DNA from 3 places in the Rummeliibacillus sp. G93 genome. Region 1 is predicted to be linked to each of the others. Evidence: predicted binding sites of a transcription regulator. Region 1 holds the regulator's gene; each other region holds the start of a gene.
What was found. Region 1 encodes CtsR, which represses protease genes until heat stress. Its sites were predicted from a motif close to ATGGTCAATAAAGGTCAAACA; they were not measured.
Positions count from the first base shown of each region.

Region 2: the regulator CtsR is predicted to act here: its motif matches at 3,850-3,870, upstream of clpP (ATP-dependent Clp endopeptidase proteolytic subunit ClpP).
Region 3: the regulator CtsR is predicted to act here: its motif matches at 4,903-4,923, upstream of M2M59_RS03510 (ATP-dependent Clp protease ATP-binding subunit).

Region 1 is NZ_CP097314.1:3,117,854-3,125,825, forward strand. Features, by position in the region: gene M2M59_RS15820 (ATP-dependent Clp protease ATP-binding subunit) at 1-1,291, opposite strand, end outside; gene M2M59_RS15825 (protein-arginine kinase McsB) at 1,319-2,389, opposite strand; gene M2M59_RS15830 (UvrB/UvrC motif-containing protein) at 2,379-2,945, opposite strand; gene M2M59_RS15835 (CtsR family transcriptional regulator) at 2,935-3,429, opposite strand; gene M2M59_RS15840 (magnetosome magnetite crystal formation protein family) at 3,598-3,915, opposite strand; gene corA (magnesium/cobalt transporter CorA) at 4,090-5,049, shown strand; gene M2M59_RS15850 (hypothetical protein) at 5,139-5,330, opposite strand; gene M2M59_RS15855 (acyl-CoA thioesterase) at 5,466-5,957, opposite strand; gene M2M59_RS15860 (aldehyde dehydrogenase family protein) at 6,056-7,483, opposite strand; gene M2M59_RS15865 (DUF779 domain-containing protein) at 7,647-7,972, opposite strand, start outside.
Region 2 is NZ_CP097314.1:2,408,752-2,416,723, reverse strand. Features, by position in the region: gene M2M59_RS12145 (NUDIX hydrolase) at 1-339, shown strand, start outside; gene rapZ (RNase adapter RapZ) at 326-1,213, shown strand; gene yvcK (gluconeogenesis factor YvcK family protein) at 1,218-2,204, shown strand; gene whiA (DNA-binding protein WhiA) at 2,238-3,185, shown strand; gene M2M59_RS12125 (HPr family phosphocarrier protein) at 3,217-3,474, shown strand; tRNA gene M2M59_RS12120 (tRNA-Arg) at 3,705-3,776, opposite strand; gene clpP (ATP-dependent Clp endopeptidase proteolytic subunit ClpP) at 3,957-4,547, shown strand; gene M2M59_RS12110 (spore coat protein) at 4,625-5,083, opposite strand; gene M2M59_RS12105 (hypothetical protein) at 5,169-5,468, opposite strand; gene M2M59_RS12100 (TetR/AcrR family transcriptional regulator) at 5,656-6,555, opposite strand; gene M2M59_RS12095 (DHA2 family efflux MFS transporter permease subunit) at 6,731-7,972, shown strand, end outside.
Region 3 is NZ_CP097314.1:734,185-742,156, forward strand. Features, by position in the region: gene M2M59_RS03475 (alpha-amylase family glycosyl hydrolase) at 1-10, shown strand, start outside; gene M2M59_RS03480 (DegV family protein) at 63-920, opposite strand; gene M2M59_RS03485 (Cof-type HAD-IIB family hydrolase) at 946-1,755, opposite strand; gene M2M59_RS03490 (HAD family hydrolase) at 2,167-2,796, shown strand; gene M2M59_RS03495 (prolyl oligopeptidase family serine peptidase) at 2,871-3,641, shown strand; gene M2M59_RS03500 (metal-sulfur cluster assembly factor) at 3,694-4,002, shown strand; gene M2M59_RS03505 (Crp/Fnr family transcriptional regulator) at 4,100-4,804, opposite strand; gene M2M59_RS03510 (ATP-dependent Clp protease ATP-binding subunit) at 5,003-7,150, shown strand; gene M2M59_RS03515 (YjzD family protein) at 7,204-7,407, opposite strand; gene M2M59_RS03520 (beta-ketoacyl-ACP synthase III) at 7,734-7,972, shown strand, end outside.

The DNA of each region.
Region 1 (7,972 bases):
CAGCCATTTTTTCAGAATGAAGTGAGTCTAGCTCTTGTTCTAATTCTTTTAAATCTGGTGGTGTTGTAAATGAACGCAACCTAACTTTAGATCCTGCTTCATCGATTAAGTCAATTGCTTTGTCAGGCAAGAAACGGTCTGAAATGTAACGGTCTGACATTTTAGCAGCCGCTTCAATAGCTTCATCTGTAATTTTGACACGGTGATGAGCTTCATAACGGTCGCGCAGCCCATTAATAATTTGAATAGCTTCCTCTACTGATGGTTCATCGACTTGTATTGGTTGGAAGCGACGTTCAAGTGCTGCATCTTTTTCAATGTACTTGCGGTATTCATCTAATGTTGTAGCACCAATACATTGTAATTCTCCTCGAGCAAGTGATGGTTTCAAGATATTTGAAGCATCAATTGCTCCTTCTGCTCCACCAGCACCGATCAATGTGTGCAACTCATCGATAAATAGGATCACGTTTCCTGCTTGGCGAATTTCATCCATTACCTTTTTCAAACGGTCTTCAAATTCACCACGATATTTTGTACCTGCTACGACTGTTCCCATATCAAGCGTCATAACACGTTTATCGCGCAATGTTTCAGGCACTTCATTGTTCACGATTTGTTGTGCAAGACCTTCTGCAATAGCTGTTTTACCGACACCTGGCTCCCCGATTAATACAGGGTTGTTTTTAGTACGGCGAGACAGCACTTCAATTACGCGTGTAATTTCTTTGCTGCGTCCAATCACAGGATCCAAGCTGCCTTCTCGTGCTATTTGAGTAAGGTCTCTTGCTAAGCCATCGAGCGTAGGTGTATTAGCTGTCGGCGCACTATTATTGCTTGCTTGTGGATGATCATTACTTCCAAGCAGTTGTAGTACTTGCTGACGGGCTTTGTTTAGACTGACACCCGCATTATTTAACACACGAGCTGCTACACCTTCGCCTTCTCGAATTAACGCAAGCAATAAATGTTCTGTACCAATGTATGAATGGCCCAGTTTGCGAGATTCATCGACTGATAATTCAATGACCTTTTTAGCACGTGGTGTATAGTGTACAATTGGGCCTACATTTTTAGTGCCGACACCAACCAATTCTTCAATACCTTCTTCAATCATTTCTGTACTCACGTTGATTGCTTCAAGCGCTTTTGCCGCTATGCCGCCTCCTTCACGTATGAGGCCAAGCAAAATATGTTCTGTGCCAATGGCTTCGTGTTTCATACGAATTGCCTCTTCCTGTGCTAATTGCAGAACTTTTTGAGCGCGCTGTGTAAATCGATTGTACATCATGAAGATCCTCTCCTTTTTACTGTTATATTATTTAACCGTCGTATTGTTTAATTTTTCTCGAATAATTGTTGCTCGAAATACATCTCTTTCGTTCGCCTGGAGCGTTGTACCAGCAAGCTGCTGCAAGAAACCAGGCTGCATAATCAACATACATTCATTCAAAACTCTATCCGGATATGTTGGAATTAATCCCAAATCTATACCCAACCGGACATTTGATAAACAATTAGCCGCTTCTTCACTAGATAAAATCCTTGCATATTTCAACACACCTAATGATCGATTTAAACGATCTGAAACAGCAATGGATGCGTGTTCTAGCAAAGCTCTACGGGCACCGATTTCTTTTTGAATAATTTGCTCGGCTACACTTTGTAGATCCAAAATAATATCTTCTTCTGGCTTGCCAAGGGTGATTTGGTTAGAAATTTGATAATAATTCCCGAGAGCTTCGGTACCTTCTCCGTATATTCCTCTTACAACCATCCCTAAACGAGCCATTGTATTCATCAGCGTTCCCATTTGGTTAGTCGCAGTGAGAGCAGGTAAATGCATCATCACTGATGCCCGAAGTCCTGTACCTGTGTTTGTTGGACAGCTTGTAAGGTAGCCAAATGAATCATCGAAAGCATATGATAGCTTTCTTTCTAAAAGCCGGTCCACTTCATCAGCCAACTGATAAGCTTTATCCAATTGCAGGCCTGGTTGTAAGCTTTGTATGCGGATATGGTCTTCTTCATTTACCATGATGCTAATTGTTTCATCATCCGACACTAAGATAGAGCCTGTTTTTGTTTTATTTGCTAATTGCGGGCTAATCAAATGCTTCTCTACCAAAACCTGACGCTTAAGAGAGGGCATATCATGGAGTGAGAAATAAGAGAATGGCATATCAAATTTCTGATCTCCATCAATCAATGCATTCGATACCATTTTGTCAATTTGCAATGCTTCATCTTCTGAGAATGCCCGAGGAAACCGAAATCCATTGATATTTCTTGCCAAGCGAATTCTTGTACTCATGACAATATCGCCGAATGTACTATCCCCTCTCATCCATATAGGAGGTTTACTTTGCAGAAAGTGGTCAATGTTCATCTCTTTTCTCACCTCCTCCATTCAATTTGTTTTCAAGCAATTTAACCTCATCACGAATTTCCGCGGCGTCTTCAAAACGTTCCTCTTCCACTGCTGTTTTCATATCTTGTCGCAGCGCTTCAATTTGGCGTTTTGTCTGATAGCTCTCATTAATGGATCCAGGAACCTTGCCTATATGTTCTGTAGCGCCATTATGAAGCCGTTTTAATACCTGTGGCAAAAAATCTTTAAACGTCTCATAACATGTTGGACAATTGAATTTCCCTTCTTCGAGAAATTGTCTATATGTCATGCCGCATTGTGGACAGCTTTCATTTTGCACTTTACTTTGTGGCTTCTTGATAGGCACATCCTGTACTGACCAGCTTGGCGTACCGAATAAATTTGAAAATAGTTTTTGCATGGCATTGGAACTATCACCAGGTTCAAGATTCACGTGAAAGTGATCTAGCTGCTTATTGCATACATCACAAAAGTGCCTTGTTATCTTATTGCCGTTTTTCATCTGTGTGACTGTAATTGTAGCAGGCCGCTGTTTACAATTTTCACATATCATCTTTAACACCTCTTTGCATTTGCTGGTCGTATTTCACCGCTAGTAACATCGCCCTCATAATGCGCGCTCGTAGTTCATCGCGTAAAGGTAAATGGAGGGACAATACTGAACGGTCTAGTGCCGCTATCATCATCCTTGCTTCTCTTTGCGTTATTACATCTTCATCAATTAACCGAAAAATAAAGTCCTGTGCAGACGACTGTGTGATAGAATCACCAATTTGATGCATAATCTCTTCAATCAACTCGGTCCCTGAGCTTGCTCTAACACGTAAAATCCGTATATAGCCACCCCCGCCTCGCTTACTTTCAACGATATACCCTCGCTCGGCTGTAAACCTTGTATTGATGACATAATTGATTTGGGAAGGTACACATTGAAATTTGTCTGCAATTTCACTTCGTTTGATTTCAATATGACCTTTACCACCTAATTCAATAATCTCTTTTAAATACCCTTCAATAATGTCTGAGATATTCCGCATTTTTATTCCACCTCACTCGCTTCACTGACTTTGACTAACTTTGACTTTATTATATGTGCCATCAAAAAATGATGCAAATATTTTGCTTAACCTGGAAAATCGTTATTCATTCTCCTAATATACACAAAAAACATACTGCTATATGCAGTATGTTCATAAGTTTTTGGATTAAATCCACTTTCTAACAATAGGATATTCCCAATGGCTTCCCTGAAGTGCTTTGACGATACCGATAATCGGGATAATAACGCCCATGATACCGACAATAACAATTAGAGGAATGCCAATAATCGCAAGGAATATCGTTAAGGTAAGGATGCCTCCAACTGTAACGAGCAGCCACATAACGAATTGGAACAGCAGCGCTTGGATTGATAAACGTTTTATTTCTTCATCTCTAATAAACACAAAAATAAGAATCGGGACTAAACATGGGGCAAAAAAGGCGCTCGCATGCAAAATAACTTTTAACCCTTTATTCTCCATCTTGTTATTCACTCACTTTCAATATCTATTTTTACTTAACTTAATTTACGTATTACATTAAATATAGTTTCACTTTTTTATACCTCCCTTATATGAGGAATTTCTCCTTTCTGGCATTGTTTACATATTTGTGAGAGGATAAATATACGAATATTGTTGAAATGAGGGTTTGAGATGATTCGGACGCTTGGTATCACTAATGATCAACAACTCTTAGCTGATTTTTCGCTCGAAGAGATTAAAACCGGCAAGTTTATATGGTATTGGGTCGATTTTGAATCGCCTACCACAGAAGAAAATAGATTACTTAGCAGCTTTTTTCATTTTCACCCCTTAGCCATCGAGGATTGTTTAATGAGACTACAACGGCCTAAACTGGATTATTACGAGGGGTACCATTTTCTTGTTGCTCATAAAATAAATAAAGAAACATTTGAAGGGGAAGAGGTCAATTTATTTGTAGCTCCAGACTTTATTGTCACCTATCATCACTCACCTGCCCCCGAGTTTGCCATCGTGAGAGAACGAATTGAAGAAATGCCAGCTTCCTGGGAGCGCGGATCCCTGTATATTGCCTATCAAGTACTTGATAAAATTGTTGATGGTTACTTTCCGTTAGTATATGACATCGAAGATCATTTAAATGAAATAGATGATGAAATCGGTTTTAAGAGTACGACAAAATCAATGAAATATGTATTTGATCTAAGGAGCGATTTGCTTCATATTCGTCGCATCGTTTTGCCAATGCGCGATTTACTTTATCGAATTTTAAATTCCTATCGCTTCCGCTTGAATGACCAGGAACGGGCTTACTTTATGGATATACACGACCATTTGATTAAGCTGACAGAAATGGTGGAATCGAATCGGGAACTGACAGCAGACATGCGAGATAGCCATATGTCGATAAACTCGAGCCGGATGAATGGCATTATGATGATTTTGACTATTATTTCTTCCATATTCATACCGCTGACATTTATTGCGGGTGTCTATGGAATGAATTTTAAAAATATGCCTGAGCTCAATTGGCATTATGGTTACTTTATTATCTTATTCATTATGTTTGGCATTGCCTTTTCGATGGCCATCTGGTTTAAGTTAAAGGGATGGTTTGACTATAGACCGTAAAAACGAAAATAGAATAGCTGCAAAGTTCTCTATACTTTGCAAGCTATTCCATTTAAAGTTGGTTTCTATTAATCTCATTAATATGGGAATTATTTAGGAGTATCTTTTAAACCAAAAAGGACAAAAGACAGGAGATAAGTGACGATGGTGGCACCGATTGTAATATAGATTCTGTGGCTCATTGGCACTTCTGTATAGTTAGCATTTAGAAGCATTAACGATGAGACCGCTACTACCATGGCTAGTGGCAGTGCATATTTCATTCCTCTTTTTGTATCCATGCTGCGTACATCCTATTCTTGTGATTTTTTCTTTATTGTAGCATGTTCTATCTAGTCCGAATAGATAAAGAAACGATAATAGGCGGTTGCTGTTATAAGTTACAGCAACCGCCTATTTGTATAGTATACCGATTATTATAAGGTAAAGAACTTGCTTGGCATTTCGCGCTTTTCTTTACGAATCTTCCGGCGTATCGAACCTGATTCGAATAATTTCTTTTCTTGCTCTGTTTCTGGGTAAACGGGTGCTACTTCCTGAGGTGCACCATTGGTATCTACTGCTACCATAGTAACGAAAGATTCTGTCGTTAGTTTTTTTACACCTGTGTCGATATTAGTAGAATGCACCACGATATATAACTCCATCGATGTGCGTCCAGTAGAACTAACAATCGCCTCTAGTTCTAGGACTTCTCCTGAACGAACTGGCGAATAAAAGTCCACTGAGTCGAAAGATGCTGTTACTGTTTGCATTTTTGCATGCTTCATGGACGTAATCGCTGCGATCTCATCAATATACGCCAACACCTTCCCACCAAAAATCGTGCTCATATGGTTGGTATCGGGCGGTAAAACCAATCTTGTTTGTATTGTTCTTGAACTGCCCATTGGCACTGCTTCTAGCATCGTATACACTCCTCACGTATCTTTTAACACATAATTTTAAAGGGAAGCCCTTGTTCAACAAGTCTTTTCTCTGTACTAGATCGGCTTCTCCAAACATACTACAGTTTAGTCTTAATCGTAATAAACTTCAAATCAGTCATTTCGTTCACTGCATATTTAATGCCTTCGCGTCCATATCCACTATTCTTCACTCCACCATATGGCATGTTATCTATACGGAATGTTGGTACATCATTAATGATGACTGCACCGGCTTCTAATTCCTCTGCTGCTCTCATGGCATCTTCTAAATTATTTGTAAAGATCCCTGCATTTAAACCTAAATCTGATTGGTTTACTAAATTAATCGCTTCATCGAATGTGTCATATGGAACAATGGAAACAATCGGAGCAAATGTTTCCTGGCATGCTACCTTCATATCAGGCTGAACATTAGCCATGACAGTTGGTGTTAAGGTACGCTCTGTGAAAGTTCCGCCTGTAGCAACGGTTGCACCTTGCTCTTTCGCCTCTTCAATCCATTGCATAATGCGTGTAACTTCTTTTGGATTAATCATAGCACTTACATCTGTTTTTTCGTCCAAAGGATTGCCTACTACCAATTTTTCCGTAGCTGCAACAAAGGCATTTAAAAATTGGTCATAAATTGATTGATGGACATAAATACGCTGTAGTGAAATACATACTTGTCCTGCGTAACCAAATGCGCCACTTACACAGCGATCTATAACTTTATCGATTGGCACACTTGGTTCTACAATCAATCCTGCATTAGAACCCAATTCAAGCGTTACCTTTCGCAATCCTACTTTTTCTTTAATCTTCAATCCAACAGAACTGCTGCCTGTAAACGTAACCTTTTTGACGAGCGGATGTGTAACAAGCGTATCGCTTAACTCGCTTCCACTTCCAGTAACGATTTGAAGCATCCCATCAGGTAAACCTGCATCTTTAAAGATTCCAGCCATTACAAGGCTGCTTAAAGGTGTTTGTCCAGCAGGCTTTAAAACAACTGCGTTACCCACAGCAAATGCAGGACCTAATTTATGTGCTACTAAGTTAAAAGGAAAATTAAATGGCGTAATGGCTGATATAACACCTAAAGATACGCGTTTTGTCCAACCAATCCGATCTTTTCCACCCGGCGCAGCATCCATCGGAAGCGTTTCACCACTTAATCCTTTAGCTGCCTCGGCTGCAAATTGGTACGTTGTAATGGTACGATCAATTTCAGTAAGGGCAGCTGTGATAGGCTTTCCTGCTTCTCTCGCTGCTATTTCAGCTAGATCTTGCTTGCGCTCTTTCATTAACTCTGCCACTCGATATAAAATTTCAGCTCTTTCATATGCTGTTGATGATTTAAATTGAAGAAAGGCTTGATGTGCACCTTCAATGCTTCGTTCTACATCATTCACAGTGGCTTTCGCTATATTTGAAATATGCTCTCCATTATAAGGAGCGGTTAATTCATAGCTTTCAGCTGTGCTAACCCACTCTCCATTAATCCATAATTTTGTTTCCTTCACAGATGACACCTCCGTTAAAGTTATACCCCTCTTATTCCATACTAACATGATTACTTTTTCATATCCTAAATAGATGCCTAGCATTTCCCAAACAGAAAAAACTCCAGCTATCTTAGCCTGGAGTTTTGTGCTGATATTAAATTGTACACTTTTCTCGTTAATCCTATTCATAAACTCTTGATTCAATCACGAAATGTTCTTTATCAATACTATCCAGTGAAAACGAAGCGCCTCTGCCAGGCTTCACATCTAAGATCAGTTGGGTATGCTTCATATACTCATAGTGGCTTTTGTGTATATAAAATGGCACATCGCCAACTATACCAAGAAGTAGATCCTGTTCACCTACTCGAAAATCCTCTTCTTTATAGCACATAGGTGCAGAGCCATCACAGCACCCACTAGATTGAAAAATTAAAATCGGACCATGCAACGATTTCATATAATCGATAAACTCAAGAGCTTTATCTGTCGCTTGTATACATTCTG
Region 2 (7,972 bases), 710 kb from region 1:
GAAGAGACAGGCGCTTCTGCCATTCACCCCCATCTAAAAGGTGTATATACAATGGTCATTAAACGAGATGAAGAGATCGTGAATGAGTGGATGCTCTTTACCTTTGTGGCTCAAGATTTAGAAGGTGCCCCATATAAGGAAACACGTGAAGGGATACTTGAGTGGCATCCCGTTGAAGAATTAAAAACATTGCCTATGGCAGAAGGTGACCGTACAAATTTGCTTTATGCTGTTGAACAGACTGGTACTCAATATGGAACGTTTACATATACAGAAGACTTCCAATTGCTGGAGGAGCGCATTCAAATGTCCTCTGAAAGGAATGATGATCATGTCTAATCAAAACGCCGTAAACGAATTAATTATTATCACAGGAATGTCTGGTGCAGGAAAAACCTTGGCTATTCAAAGCTTTGAGGATCTGGGTTTTTATTGTATTGATAATTTGCCACCTGCTTTATTGCCAACATTCCTTAATCTAATGAAAGAATCCAAAAAGGAGATATCACGTATTGCAGCCGTAATGGATTTACGCGGCGGTGATTTTTTCTCCGCATTGAACGAAGCGCTAGAGCAGATTGAAAAAGAAGATTTAGTTGCGACAAAGATTCTGTTTTTAGATGCGGATGACGAGTCGCTTGTCAGACGCTATAAAGAAACAAGGCGTACCCATCCTTTAGCGGATAATGGACTGCCATTGATGGGGATTCAACGTGAAAGGGATCTCTTGGCAGATGTCAAAGAACGTGCGCAATATATTTATAATACAACGAGCATGAAGCCTAGAGAGCTTCGCGAACGCATCCGTGCCCAATTTTCAGAAGTGAATTCACGTCAATTTACAGTGAACGTCATGTCATTTGGCTTTAAACATGGCATGCCAATTGATGCGGATCTCGTGTTTGATATACGCTTTTTGCCAAATCCTTATTATATAGAGGGGCTCCGTCCAAAAACAGGATTAGATGAAGATGTTTCTTCATATGTATTGAAATATGACGATACAAAAGCATTGATTCAAAAGCTAACAGATTTGTTCCAATTTATGATTCCGCTTTATCAAAAAGAAGGGAAAACGCAGCTAGTTATTGCGTTTGGATGTACTGGCGGTCAACATCGCTCGGTTACATTAGCAGAGTACTTTGGCCATCTTTTGGACGAACAGGCTCCAACTGTTATTACCCACCGCGATATAGCGAAGAGAAAGGAATAATGCTATGCAAAAAGCACTTACGCGTGTTGCTATTATCGGCGGTGGCACTGGATTATCTACATTACTTAGAGGCTTAAAAAAATGTCCCATTGATTTAACGGCAATCGTAACAGTAGCAGACGATGGCGGTAGCTCAGGGAGAATCCGAGATGATTTTCAAATCCCACCGCCCGGCGACATTCGCCAAGTAATCGCTGCGTTATCAGAGGTTGAACCGCTGGTAGAAGAAATGTTCCAATATCGCTTTCAAGGAAAAGAAGAGCTAGGGGGCCATTCTCTAGGGAATTTGATGCTTACAGCGTTAACTGCTATAACGGGTGATTTTTCGCATGCAATCGCCGAAATGAGCCGAGTATTAAATGTACATGGCAAAGTGTTGCCTGCAGCCAATCAGAGAATCACGCTTATGGCTGAGCTTGAAAATGGAACGATTGTCAAAGGGGAATCTAAAATCCCTTCGTATAATCAAAGAATTCAGCGTGTATTTTTATCGCCGGCGGATGTGTTGCCTGTGCAGGAAGCAGTGAGCGCTATTGAGAGTGCTGATATCATTATTATTGGTCCTGGTAGCCTTTATACAAGCATCTTGCCTAATTTATTGGTAAATGGTATTCGTGAAGCTGTATTGAATGCAAAAGGCCATAAAATTTATATATGCAATCTGATGACGCAAGCAGGTGAAACCTCTCATTATTCTGCCGCAGATCATGTCCAAGCGCTAATCGATCATGTGGGTGCGAACTTCCTTCATACCATCTTGATTAACAAAGAAGAGCTTCCACTGTCAATTCGAGAAGCATACAGCAAAGAATTAGCGGAGCCTGTCAGGTTTGATGTGCCAAGACTTGAAGGAATGGGGCTAGAGGTCATTAAAAAGGATATAGCATCCATTCATGATGGCGTAGTGCGGCATGATGCCAATAATGTAGCGGCATGGATTGTAGAATATGCAACAAATTATCAACAGAAAAAGCAATCTTCGGCGAATTAGCGTCTAAAATATAACAAGGAAGGGGGGATTGCTATGTCATTTGCTTCTGAGACGAAAAAAGAGCTTACACAAGTGGAAGCAAAGGATAGCAGTTTAAAAGCGGAGCTCTCTGCCCTCATTCGAATGAACGGTTCATTATCGTTTGCCAATCGACAACTGAGCCTAGATGTCCAAACAGAAAATGCTGCTATCGCTCGTAGAATGTATACAATCATCAAGAAATTTTACAACTATCGAATAGAGCTTTTGGTGCGGAAAAAAATGAGGCTGAAAAAGAATAATGTCTACATTTGCCGCGTACGCGAAGGTGCAAAGGAATTGCTAGAAGAGCTGCAGATTGTAACAGGGAATTTTCTGTTTCATCATGATATCGAAGAAAAAATCATTCCTACACCTGATGAAAAAAGAGCTTATTTGCGCGGCGCATTTTTAGCGGGGGGCTCTGTTAATAATCCGGAGACATCATCGTATCATTTAGAGGTGTATTCTCTTTATAAAGAACACGGTGATGCATTGATGGAACTGATGAATGTCTTCGAGCTGAATGCCAAGACAATCGAACGGAAAAAGGGCTTTGTCACATATTTGAAGGAAGCAGAGAAAATTTCCGATTTTCTAAGTCTAGTGGGTGCTCATCAAGCGATGTTGAAATTTGAGGATGTTCGGATTGTTAGAGACATGCGCAATAGCGTGAATCGTCTAGTGAATTGTGAAACAGCCAATTTAAATAAAACAATCGGTGCAGCTATTAGACAAGTGGAAAACATACGCTTTATTGATCAAGCAATCGGGATCGATCAATTGCCAGAAAAACTTCAGGAGATTGCTAGGCTTCGAGTAGAGTATCAAGATGTGACACTAAAAGAGCTAGGGGAAATGGTCTCGACAGGCACAGTCAGCAAATCAGGTGTCAATCATCGTTTGCGTAAGATTGATGCGATTGCAGACTCACTTAGAGGCGGCGAGACAGCGAAAGTATAAAATAAGCTTACTGGAAGGATTGGATGATTGAATGGTAGAACAACAGGCAAAAGTAAATTTGAAATCAGGTTTGCAAGCAAGGCAAGCCGCTTTATTTGTTCAAGAAGCAAACCGCCATGCAGCTGATATTTTCTTGCAAAAAGACGATAAGAAAGTAAATGCCAAAAGTATAATGGGCATTATGAGTTTGGCGCTAGCACACGGAACACCTGTTATTTTAAGCGCAAGCGGAGATGATGAGGATCAAGCTCTTTCTAATCTAATCCAACTTATTGAAGTTGAAGAGTAACACAATCAACTATTGAAAAAAGCCTCTATTCGCAAAAAATGAATAGAGGTGATTTTTTTTATACCGAATTGGGTATAAATAGTATAGTTCTCCCTTATTGCACAGATCCTCATTTCTTGGATTTGTGCGTTGTTTTTGTTTCTTCCTTTTAAGCAACAAAAGTCATAAGTGGAGAAATAAAAAACGTTGCATGCCAAAGTTGGCAGCAACGCTTAAGAGGATTTCAATAACGCCCTCGGAGGGAATCGAACCCCCAGCCTAAGAACCGGAATCTTATGTTTTATCCGTTAAACTACGAGGGCATATATACTTAACGACTGTTTTATTATACAGATAAAACAAACAAATATCAATAGAGGAAAAAAACAATCGTAACATTTGACCTTTGTTGACCATAATGTGTAATATAATGGTACAGCTGAAGAAGAAGCTCAGCAAATGTCATTATGTATTCTATTTTTTAATTGAGGAGGCTATTTCTTATGAACTTAATACCTACAGTTATTGAACAAACAAACCGCGGTGAACGTGCCTACGATATTTATTCACGTTTATTGAAAGACCGTATCATCATGCTAGGCAGTGCAATCGACGACAATGTGTCAAACTCAATCGTTTCACAATTGCTATTCTTAGAAGCTGAAGACCCTGAGAAAGATATCTTCCTTTATATCAACTCTCCAGGCGGAAGCGTTACTGCAGGCATGGCAATCTATGACACAATGCAATTCATCAAACCAGATGTCCAAACAGTTGGTATGGGTATGTGCGCATCTATGGGCTCATTCTTGCTAACAGCAGGCGCTAAAGGCAAGCGCTATGCATTGCCAAACTGCGAAGTGATGATTCACCAACCTTTAGGTGGAGCACAAGGGCAAGCAACTGAAATTGAAATTGCTGCGAAACATATTCTTAAAACACGCGAAAAATTAAATGCAATCTTATCTGAACGCACTGGCCAACCAATTGAGGTTATTGCGCGCGATACAGATCGTGATAATTACATGAGCGCTGAACAAGCGAAAGATTACGGCTTAATCGACCACATTATGGAACGCAACGAGCTAAAATAATAAGAGAGACTGCAACCATAGGTAAACTATTGGTTGCAGTCTTTTTATTTTGTATAGGAAGTATGGAGTTGTTTTATCTATAGAATATCCAATTGTGCAACCAGAGCTACTAGAATTTGAAGTAGTAATTGTAGGGAAATTGCAACGTCTGTATCTGTTGTTGTTACATTTACAGAACGGGAGTTAACGATGACAAGTTTTTGGCGATTCGCTTGACGAATTTGTGCTCTTTGTAATAACTCTTGTGTCACCGTTTCTGCACGCGAACTATCTGCGATTGTAATATTCACTACAATAGCTATAGCAACTTGTAAAGCTGCCTGTAGCGAAACAGCTACCTGTGTATCAGTTGTTTCCACAGTAATATCACAAGAGTCACGGATAATAATAATCTCATTTGAGGATTGATCAATATCCGCTATTTCAGCGGCATTATTATCTATGTCTCCGTTGTTATCGCGGCAAGGATCACACGGATGGTCCATGTTTTGATCATGTGCAGTCCATTTGTTATGAGAAGCTTCATATTCATTCATTTTTCACCCCTCCTTTCATCCTTTTATAGTAGATGCTTTTATGAACGATCTTGTATAGACAAAGAACATGGGTAAGGAATAAATTTTACTTTTCCTTATCTTCATTATCTGTTTTAGTCTTCTTGAGTTTTTCTCTAAGTGGGCTTGAGGGCTCTTCCTTAGTCTCTTTTTCAGTAATTTTTTTTGTGTTTTGTGACTGAAGGAACTCCTCGACCTGCTCTTTTAGTTGATTCACAGTACTTTTTAATTTTTCCCGCTGCTCATCTGACACCTTTTCCCTAATTTCATCCATATTGACTTTGTTCTTTGAAAAAATATCCGCTATGAATATTTCAATAAATTGATTTGAAAGGCTGTATAACTCCTCACGATTTTTCTTAAACAACTATTCCACCTCCCCTCTTATATTGCATATTCATAAAAAATAAGAAGGGCAGGGCGGATGTACAACATTTTAGAGTTTCGCTTGAAAAATAGGTACATGATTTTAAATAAACGTGTACCTAATGCAAATTTAGACAATACTAAAACCAAGCAGTTCATCCAATGGTAAATGAATGAACTGCTTGGTTTCAAAATTGTTCGTCGTTCTGTTCAATTCGGACAAGCCGCCAAATATAGTTGGCGATTTCCCTTGCTTCCGCTGCATGAGTTGTTTTGGCGAAAGCTTTACGAAACGGTGTTAAAAGCGCCTCGATAATGAAGTATTTAGGATTCGATTCGCTTAATTCGCTTAACAAATAGCTTGCATATTCCAGACCCTTTTTGGAATCACATGGTCCTAATCCCTTAATGAAACCATCAAGCTGTTGTGTTACCATCTCCTGACTCATGATATGATGTTCTACATTATTCTTTATAAAATGTATAGTCTCAATACCGATAATGACTTCTTTCGTTTCAAGCATACGGGGGATAATAGCATCGATATTGCGAAGGGACATTTTGATGATAGCTTCTGGCTCTACATAGCGGTCTTCTGCAAAAATTAAAATACGGAGAGTATGCTGAATCATCGCAAATACTTGGATGGCACATTCATAGCTCATAATGCTGATTTCATCACCATATACTTCGACAAGTCTTTTGGCTAGCCATTCAAGTTCTTGGAGATGGTGGCTCATTAGGGCCATTCGTAATGATTCATCCTGTGAATTTGAAACAGATTCAAAAATTCGCATTAAATTTTGCTCACGATTAATCTGCATCAAGACGGCTATTTGTTTAGCCAGTATGTCAATATCCTTTATATCCTGGCCGAAGATTAATTCATGGCGTCGGATACTCGTTTCTTCTCGGCTTTCACGCAAGATGGCGATGAGGCAATCGTTTTTTGAAGGGAAATAGTTATAGAAGGTTCCTTTAGAAATCTGGGCTCCCTGGATAATGTCCATTATAGAAGTTTCTTTGAAGCCTTTTTCAATAAAAAGCTGCCTCGCCACATCAAGAACTTTTCTTTTTCGCGTATTCATTTAGTCACCTTTTCGTCATAAATGATTTTAAATTATACCAGTAGTCTATACCAAAAACGCTTTCATATCAATGTTTTTGAGAGGTTAATAATTTTTAGTTGAAAAAAGTGAACTAGCGGTATAAAATAATAAACATCCAATAAAAATGAGATATAAAGAAGAGTGAGGGGAAAATATGAGTAATCAACAAAAACCACCTTATGGAATGATAGCTATTCTATTTGTTGGTGCTTTTGTTTCTTTTTTAAATAATACTTTAATGAACGTTGCCTTGCCGACCATCATGACAGACTTCGATGTTACTTACTCGCAAGTTCAATGGTTGTCAACAGGATATATGCTTGTGAGCGGTGTGTTAATACCGGCATCCGCATTTTTTGTCGTTCGCTTTAAGAACCGCCATTTGTTTATTGCAGCGATGTCTATCTTTACGATTGGTACAATTATCGCCGCTGCAGCGCCAAACTTTAGTGTTTTAATCGCAGGTCGTATGGTACAGGCTGCAGGTTCTGCTGCAATGTCACCACTTCTTATGAATGTAATGCTTGTCAGCTTCCCAGCTGAAAAACGTGGTTCTGCTATGGGTATCTTCGGTTTAGTAATGATCGCAGCGCCAGCAATCGGTCCGACATTATCTGGTTATATTGTCGAGCATCATTCATGGCGTATGCTTTTTGAAATGATTATTCCATTTGCAGTACTAAGTCTTTTGTTTGGTATCTGGAAATTGAAAAACGTAATGGATACAAGAAAAGTATCACTAGATTATCTATCTCTAGTATTCTCAACAATCGGATTTGGTGGCCTTTTATACGGCTTTAGTTCTGCCGGTGATAAAGGCTGGAGCGATCCACTTGTTTACGGTACGATTACAATCGGAGCGATTGCGCTTATTATCTTTATCTTTAAGCAACTTCGCATGGAAGAACCGCTTTTAGATCTTCGTATTTACAAATATCCAATGTTTGCATTAGCATCAATCATCTCAGCAGTAGTATCTGTAGCGATGTTCTCTGGTATGATTTTAACACCAGCTTATGTACAACAAGTTCGCGGCATTTCGCCATTCCACGCTGGATTAATGATGCTTCCAGGTGCAATTGTGATGGCATTCATGTCTCCGATTACAGGTAAGCTATTTGATAAATTTGGTCCACGGATATTAGCTTTCATTGGTTTAACGATTACAACTGTGGCTACGTATTTCTTAACTAAATTAGAAGTAGATTCATCTTACACTTATATTATTACTGTTTATACCGTCCGCATGTTCGGTATGTCTATGGTAATGATGCCGATTATGACAAACGGTTTGAACAGCTTGCCAATGTTGAAAAACCCACATGGTACAGCGATCAACAATACTGTTCAACAAGTTTCTGGTGCAATCGGTACAGCGATTTTAGTAACTGTTATG
Region 3 (7,972 bases), 860 kb from region 1:
AAAAGCATAAAATAAAAGCTCTTCTTATCGAAAAGATAAGAAAGAGCTTTTTTTGTATTCTTTTATTTTTCGGGCAGCTGATTTAAGAAGAAGACAGAAATAGTACCTGTCCCTGTATGTGCCGCAATGACGGATCCGATTAAATGAATTTCTACTGCTTTAGGATGGAAATTCTCCTCAATCAAAGCTTTCATTTCCTCTGCTGCAGCGAGGTCATCGCTGTGGCTAATGGCAATCACTTGTTCAGAAAGTGAGTCGCCTCGTTCTTTCATTAACTCTATCAGGCGTTTAAATACTTTTTTGCGCCCTCTATATTTTTCGATAGGCACCAATTTTCCATCTTCTACATCTAAAACAGGTTTAATGCTCAAAAGGCCACCGATAAAAGCACTCGCTTTGGAGAGTCTGCCACCCTTTGCAAGATAATCTAAATCATCTACTGTAAATAAATGCTCCATATGGAGTGCGTTAAATCGCGCTCTTTCCGTCACTTCATCGTAAGATTTGCCTTCATTCTTCATGCGGGCAGCTTCTTTAACGATTAGTCCGTAACCAAGAGAGGCACATTTTGTATCAATAATAGTTAGCTTTAAATCCGGGTAATTTTCTTTTGCCTGCTGCGCCATCATGACGGCAGTATTGTAGGTTCCCGAAAGTTCAGATGAGAAAGCAATGTAGATTCCTTCTTCTCCGGATTGACCTAAAGCGTTAAATTCCTTCAAAAAACGTTCGGGTGAAGCTTGCGAGGTTTTTAATGATTCTCCATCCCGGATGGCTTGATACACCTCATCCATGTCGACGCCAATGATGTCATCATATTCTTTTCCTTTTAGATGAACGCGAAGTGGGATGAGTGTAACATCCTCTTGTTCATAAAAAGACTTTGGCAAATCAGATGCGCTATCTGCGTAAATTCTCATTTTAAAACCCCCTGTATTCTATTCTCTATATATGAAGACGATCAATAAGGAATTCAGCAATTCCGTCTTCGTTGTTGGTTGTTGTTACTTCATTCGCAATATTTTTAAGTTGGCTAATGCCATTGCCCATTGCTACGCCTACACCTGCATATTCAATCATTTCAAGGTCATTGTCCTCATCGCCAAAAGCAATAATGCGGTCGCGAGGAATGCCCAGGTCTTTCGCTACATGAGAGAGGCCGACAGCTTTATTCAAGCCATGACGTACGATTTCTATGACCGGGAAAGGATCTCCCCAACGCCTATGATCAATCAATTCGGCTTTCGTGTCTGCCAGGTATTGACGAATGCTCGGCACGCTGCTTTCTTTCGCTTGAATTAACAAACTTGTTGGGTTGTCTTTTAGATATTGATGCAAGTCTCCCGTCGTTACTTTCGGGTCACCCATACTAAATATATTTAATAGCTTCTCATCATGGTATTGTACATACACGTCATCCATGACTTCGGCAATTAAATTTTCAAACTGCTCTCTGTTTAATGACTCTACGACTTCTTGTACAACTTTTAAGTCAATCGGCTTATGTACTGTCTTCCAGTTTTGGTCTAGAGGATGATGTACAAATGCACCATTGAAATTGACGATGGGTGTGTGCAAACCTAGTTCATGATAGAACAATTTACTTGCACGATAGGGCCTTCCTGTTGCAATCATGACTTCATGTCCGGCCTCTCTAGCTTTTTGCAATGTGGCCTTTGTTTTATCAGAAATCACTTTTTCATCAGTTAATAGGGTTCCATCTAAATCTAAAACAATTAAATGTTGTTGTGCCATGCTGATAACTCCTTTTCTTATTTGTTTTGTCGATGTGTAGTCCAAATTTAGCTAGTCCTGTGATTTAAGTGAAATTTTCATCATAGGAATACATATGTTTAAATGCCAATAGCTGAATCATTTTCACCATATAGTTGAAATGAACGAGCTTTCTTTATTTTATAGTGTAAGTCCGTGAAAAGTGCCGTTTGAAGCGAAGCGTTAATTGGCAGAAATTCTGAATGATTAAAAATAAAAACGTTCGTTTATACACTATTTAAATGGATATATGAAGTTGATTCAGTTGGTAAGATATATTAAAGTTTATCCTTTCAATAAGGCTTTAGTCAAAGTTTATTCACAATAAAGGGTTTAATGTATTTCTAAAGGTTATATATATTTTAGAATAACTAACAAAGGGGAGTAGTTCAGATGTACAAATCGATTATTTTTGATATTGATGGTACTTTATTGGATACAGAAAAAGCCATCTTATTATCTCTACAGCAGGTATTGAAAGAAGAAGGATTAAGTTATGAATTAGATGATCTAAAGTTTTCTTTAGGAATACCGGGGAAAGAGGCACTCAAGCAACTCCCTGTTACGAATGTAGATAAAATGGATAAGAAGTGGTCGCAAGCCGTATTAGAATATGCTGATGAGGTTGGATTGTTTAGCGATATAGAAGAAATCATAGAGTTATTGGCTGATAAGCAGATCCAAATGGGGATTGTTACTTCTAAAACAAGAGACGAATTGAAAAGAGAGTTCGAACCATTTGGATTGAATACCTATTTTCAGTATATAGTTTGCGCTGACGATACAGTCAAACACAAACCAGAGCCAGAACCACTATTGGCTTGCCTAGAAGGATTAGGTGTACCAAGTAGCAGCGCGCTGTACATTGGTGATTCCATCTATGATATGCATTGCGCCTATAAAGCAGGAGTACATTTTGCCCTGGCATTGTGGGGAGCGAAAACAACAGAGGGCTATGACTTAGCGGAATACGTGTTAAAAAAACCACAGGATATAGCAGTATTAGTAGGCTTGAAACCATAAGTATATAACATCAGATTGGCTTCACTTTCTTTTTTTTGATAACATTGACATAACGAAATGAGGGAGTGAATGAAATGAAAGTGGACCATGAAATTTGGGGCAATATCCCTTTACTTCATATATACAATGAACAGTCGGCGACAAAAGAAGCGCCCACTGTCATTTTTTTGCACGGATTTACAAGCGCAAAAGAACATAATCTACATTATGCTTACCAGTTAGTAAATAAGGGTCTACGTGTATTATTGCCTGATGCGCTATTGCATGGGGAACGCGAAGAAGAACTGGATGAAGTTCAGTTGAGTCTTCGTTTTTGGGAAATTGTTTTAACTTCTATCGAAGAAGTACAATTTTTACGCAACCAGCTGCTAGAAAAAGGGTTGGCAAAAGAAGGTGAAATTGGCCTTTCTGGAACCTCAATGGGTGGCATTGTGACGCTTGGCGCATTGAAAGTATATCCGTGGATCAAAACGGCGGCTGTTATGATGGGCTCTCCAGCTTATGTAGAATTAGCGAAGGAACAAATTGCCGGCATTGAAGAAAAAGGGTTTAAAATTCCGTTGAATGACGAAGAGTTAGAGAGAATGTATAAAACGCTTAGTCGTTTTGACTTAAGTAAAGAACCAGAAGGTCTGTTAGGTCGCCCTGTATTCTTTTGGCATGGCAAAAAGGACCAAATGGTACCATTTAAGCCTACGCATGAATTTTATAAACTACTTCAAAAAGATTATTATCAGGATCATCCAGAAGATTTGGCGTTTATGGTTGATTCGTCTTCTGGCCACAAAGTATCTCGTGCAGGGATGCTTGCAGGGACTGCTTTCCTTGCTGACCATTTGGCATAGTGATTTAGGGATGATATGATTAGGGAACAATATGAAGAAAGGGGATAAAACCATGGATGCAGATTTAAAAGAAAATATTCTAGGTGCACTTGAAAATGTTATTGACCCAGAACTGGGTATAGATATCGTCAATTTAGGTTTAGTCTATGACGTGGATATGTCTGAAGAAGGACTATGCGTCATCACAATGACACTTACTTCTATGGGTTGCCCACTGGGACCAGTGATTGTGGATCAAATCCGTACAGCTTTATTTGAAATTCCAGAAGTAAAAGATGTAGATGTCAATGTTGTCTGGAATCCGCCTTGGTCTAAAGATAAGATGTCACGCTACGCAAAAATGGCATTAGGTATTCGATAAAAATTAAAAATCAGTGGAGAACTAGTTCTTCACTGATTTTTTATATAAGCATTCCGAATATATTCATGACAGTAGGGTATACATAGAAGATGAAGCATTAGTCAATACGACAGACGCTAATAGGGCAGTTATCACATTCACATTGATCTTTTAAATAGTTTAATTGATGGACGGTAATCAATCCTTTATCAAAAGAAATGACGTCTAAATTCTTTAATTCATGCAGCGTACGATTGATTACTTCACGGCTTGTAGCACACAAATTTGCTAGCGTAGTGTTTGTTAATGGATAGTTAATTAGAATGTCACCATTTTCTAGTTTTTCACCGTACGTATTGGATAAACGAATGATAGTGGAATATAGCGCACCTTTCTTGCCAAATAGCAGCAAATCACGCAGCTTCGTTTGGGTTTTTAAATTTTGAAGCTGCAGCCATTTAATATACTCAATTAACAAATCAGGTTCTTGAGCTAAAAGTATTTCGAAAAGGCCTGCATCTAATGTAAGAATTTGAGAGGCTTCCAATGTTTTCGCACTCAGTGGATAAAAACCAGATGTGCTAAAAACAATTCCTTCACCAATACAATCATCACTGCCACAAATTCGGAGCGACAATTCTTTGCCTCCTGCAGTTTCTTTCGATACAACCACTTTTCCAGCTACGATAAAGAAAAGATCTTTAACTGGCTCTCCCTCGATGCAAATATGGCTACTCTTAGGAAATTTAATCAATGAACCATGTTCTTCAAAGATTTTTCGTATCTTTTGTGGAAGCGGTTCAAAATGATCCAAATCTGCCAATACCTATCCCATCCTTCACGTAATCTATTTTTCTCATTATAACACAGCCTAGTTAGAATGATAGTCATGTGAATACAGTAAATAATGGTAATTATTATATAGTCAAATAAGGTCAAACATATTACTTTACATTAAAGATAGAGAAGAATATAATAAAATTAACATAAGGTCAGTAATGGTCAAAGGGAGCTGATTTGAATGCAAATGCAAATGAATAACGAAGAGCAAAAAAGCCCATTAGAACAATTTGGACGGAATTTAGTAGAAGAAGTGAAAAAAGGAAAGATGGATCCTGTCATTGGTCGAGACCAAGAAATTCGGAATGTTATTAGAATATTGTCCCGTAAAACGAAAAATAACCCGGTATTAATTGGTGAACCTGGGGTAGGAAAAACAGCTATTGTTGAGGGCCTTGCACAGCGTATTGTAAAAAAAGATGTACCTGAAGGATTAAAGGATCATCTCATATATGAGCTTGATATGAGTGCATTAGTGGCTGGTGCGAGCTACCGTGGCCAATTTGAAGAACGGTTAAAGGGTGTCTTGAAAGAAGTCAAAGAAAGTGAAGGACGTATTATTTTATTCATTGATGAAATTCATACTATTGTTGGCGCAGGAAAAACAGACGGAGCAATGGATGCAGGCAATATGCTTAAACCAATGCTTGCACGCGGTGAATTACATTGTATTGGCGCGACAACGCTTGATGAATATCGCATGTATATTGAAAAAGATCCGGCGCTTGAACGTCGCTTCCAACAAGTACTCGTGCGAGAGCCATCAGTAGAAGATACTATTTCCATTTTACGTGGTTTAAAGGAAAGCTTTGAATTGCATCATGCCGTAAAAATTCATGATAGAGCGATTGTAGCGGCAGCAGAATTGTCTAATCGTTATTTAACAGAGCGCTTCTTACCAGATAAAGCGATTGATTTAGTCGATGAAGCTTGTGCGATGATTCGTACTGAAATCGATTCAATGCCACAAGAGCTAGATGAAGTAACACGTCGCCAAATGCAGCTGGAGATTGAAGAACAAGCGTTACAAAAGGAAAAAGACGAAGCAAGCAAAAAACGGCTTATAGCTTTACGCGAAGAGTTAGATCAATTAAAAGCATCATCTAAAAATATGAAAGAGCAGTGGGAATCAGAAAAAAATGCACTGCAAGCTATCCAAGAAAAACGGGAAACATTAAACCGCTATCGTAGAGAATTAGAGGATGCAGAGAATCAATATGATCTTAACAAAGCTGCCGTTTTGCGCCATGGCAAAATTCCAGAATTAGAAAAAGAACTGCAATCGCTTGAAAAATCTTTGCAAACTGATGATGAGAGCCGTTTGTTACGAGAAGATGTAACAGCGGAAGAGATTGCATCAATCGTTTCAAGATGGACGGGTATTCCTGTGACTAAATTAGTAGAAGGTGAACGCGAAAAGCTATTGCACCTGAAAGACACATTGCATGAACGTGTAGTTGGGCAAGACGATGCGGTACGTTTGGTGACGGAAGCAGTATGGCGTGCAAGAGCTGGCATTCAAGATCCGAACAAGCCTATTGGTTCATTCCTATTTTTAGGTCCAACAGGTGTCGGCAAAACAGAATTAGCTAAAGCATTGGCTGCTCAGCTATTTGATTCAGAAGATCATTTCATTCGTATAGATATGTCCGAATACATGGAAAAACACAGTGTTTCAAGATTAGTGGGTGCACCTCCAGGATATATTGGATACGAAGAAGGCGGTCAATTGACAGAAGCCGTTCGCAGAAATCCTTATTCTGTTGTGTTGCTCGATGAAATTGAAAAAGCTCATCCTGATGTAGCGAATATCTTGTTACAAATATTGGATGATGGTCGCATAACCGATAGTCAAGGGCGTACAGTCAACTTTACTAATACAGTCATTATCTTAACTTCCAATATTGGCTCACACTATTTGTTGGAGTTAAAAGGGCAAGATAGCGATCATGCAATCGAAGATCTAGTAATGGCAGAATTGAAACAACATTTTAAACCTGAATTGCTTAACCGACTTGATGATATCGTGATGTTCCATTCCTTATCAGAAAAACAATATTACGAAATTGCTAAAAAATATGTAGCACTCCTTCAAAAACGGGTGGCAGAACAAGATATTGAGCTAATCGTAAATGAAGATGTACTAGAATGGGTAGTTAAAGAAGGCATTGACCCTGCATTTGGCGCACGTCCACTACGCCGCTTTGTTCAACGCTATATTGAAACTTTGGTAGCGCAAGAATTATTAAAAGGCGAAGCAAGCGCCGGAGACCGATTAGTAGTAGCCTTGGAGGATGGTAAAGTAACCATTCATAAAGAAAGTAAATAATCATTCTTCAAAATAAAAAACCTGTCCATTATTTGGGACAGGTTTTTTAGTCATTATTCGTGTTGACCGATTTCTTTTGGTGAATCTTTTGGAATCACTGCATCCATTATTAAGATTAATACTGAAATGATAAGTGATATCCATAATCCTTTTGTGAATGCTGGTCCATCTAATGGCACATTATTGATTGAGCTCACAACATAGTTTAATGTGGAAACCAATAATGCTGACCAAATCACTAACATAATGTATTTCATATAATCACCTCTAGCTCACTTTTATCCGCATTATGGGGCAGCAAGACCTCAACTCAACACTTGAGTGATAACGAATGGTTAGAAGAGTTACTGACCATAAATGCCCGATTGGTTCAACGCGCACTAATTGAGGATTAAACCTCATGAAATCTGAGTGTTCGTTTCACTTTTTATCAACTCTATCATACCATAACGTTTTATTTTTTTGGAAGAAACTTTTGCAATCTGATAAGAACAAAATTGATTCATATTGATAAAAAGAGAATTATTCGCTATAATTAAGACCAGATACTAATAATTGATAATAAGAAAAGAGGCGCTACCTCATGAATGCTGGGATTGTTGGAGTAGGAAGATGTGTTCCAGAGAAGGTATTAACAAATTTTGATTTAGAAAAAATGATGGATACGTCAGATGAATGGATTCGCACACGTACTGGCATACAAGAACGTCATATCGCTGCAGATGACCAAGATACATCCCATATGGCATTTGAAGCAGCAGATAAAGCGATCAAAGACGCTGGCATAAAACCAGAACAAATTGGATTAATTCTAGTAGCTAC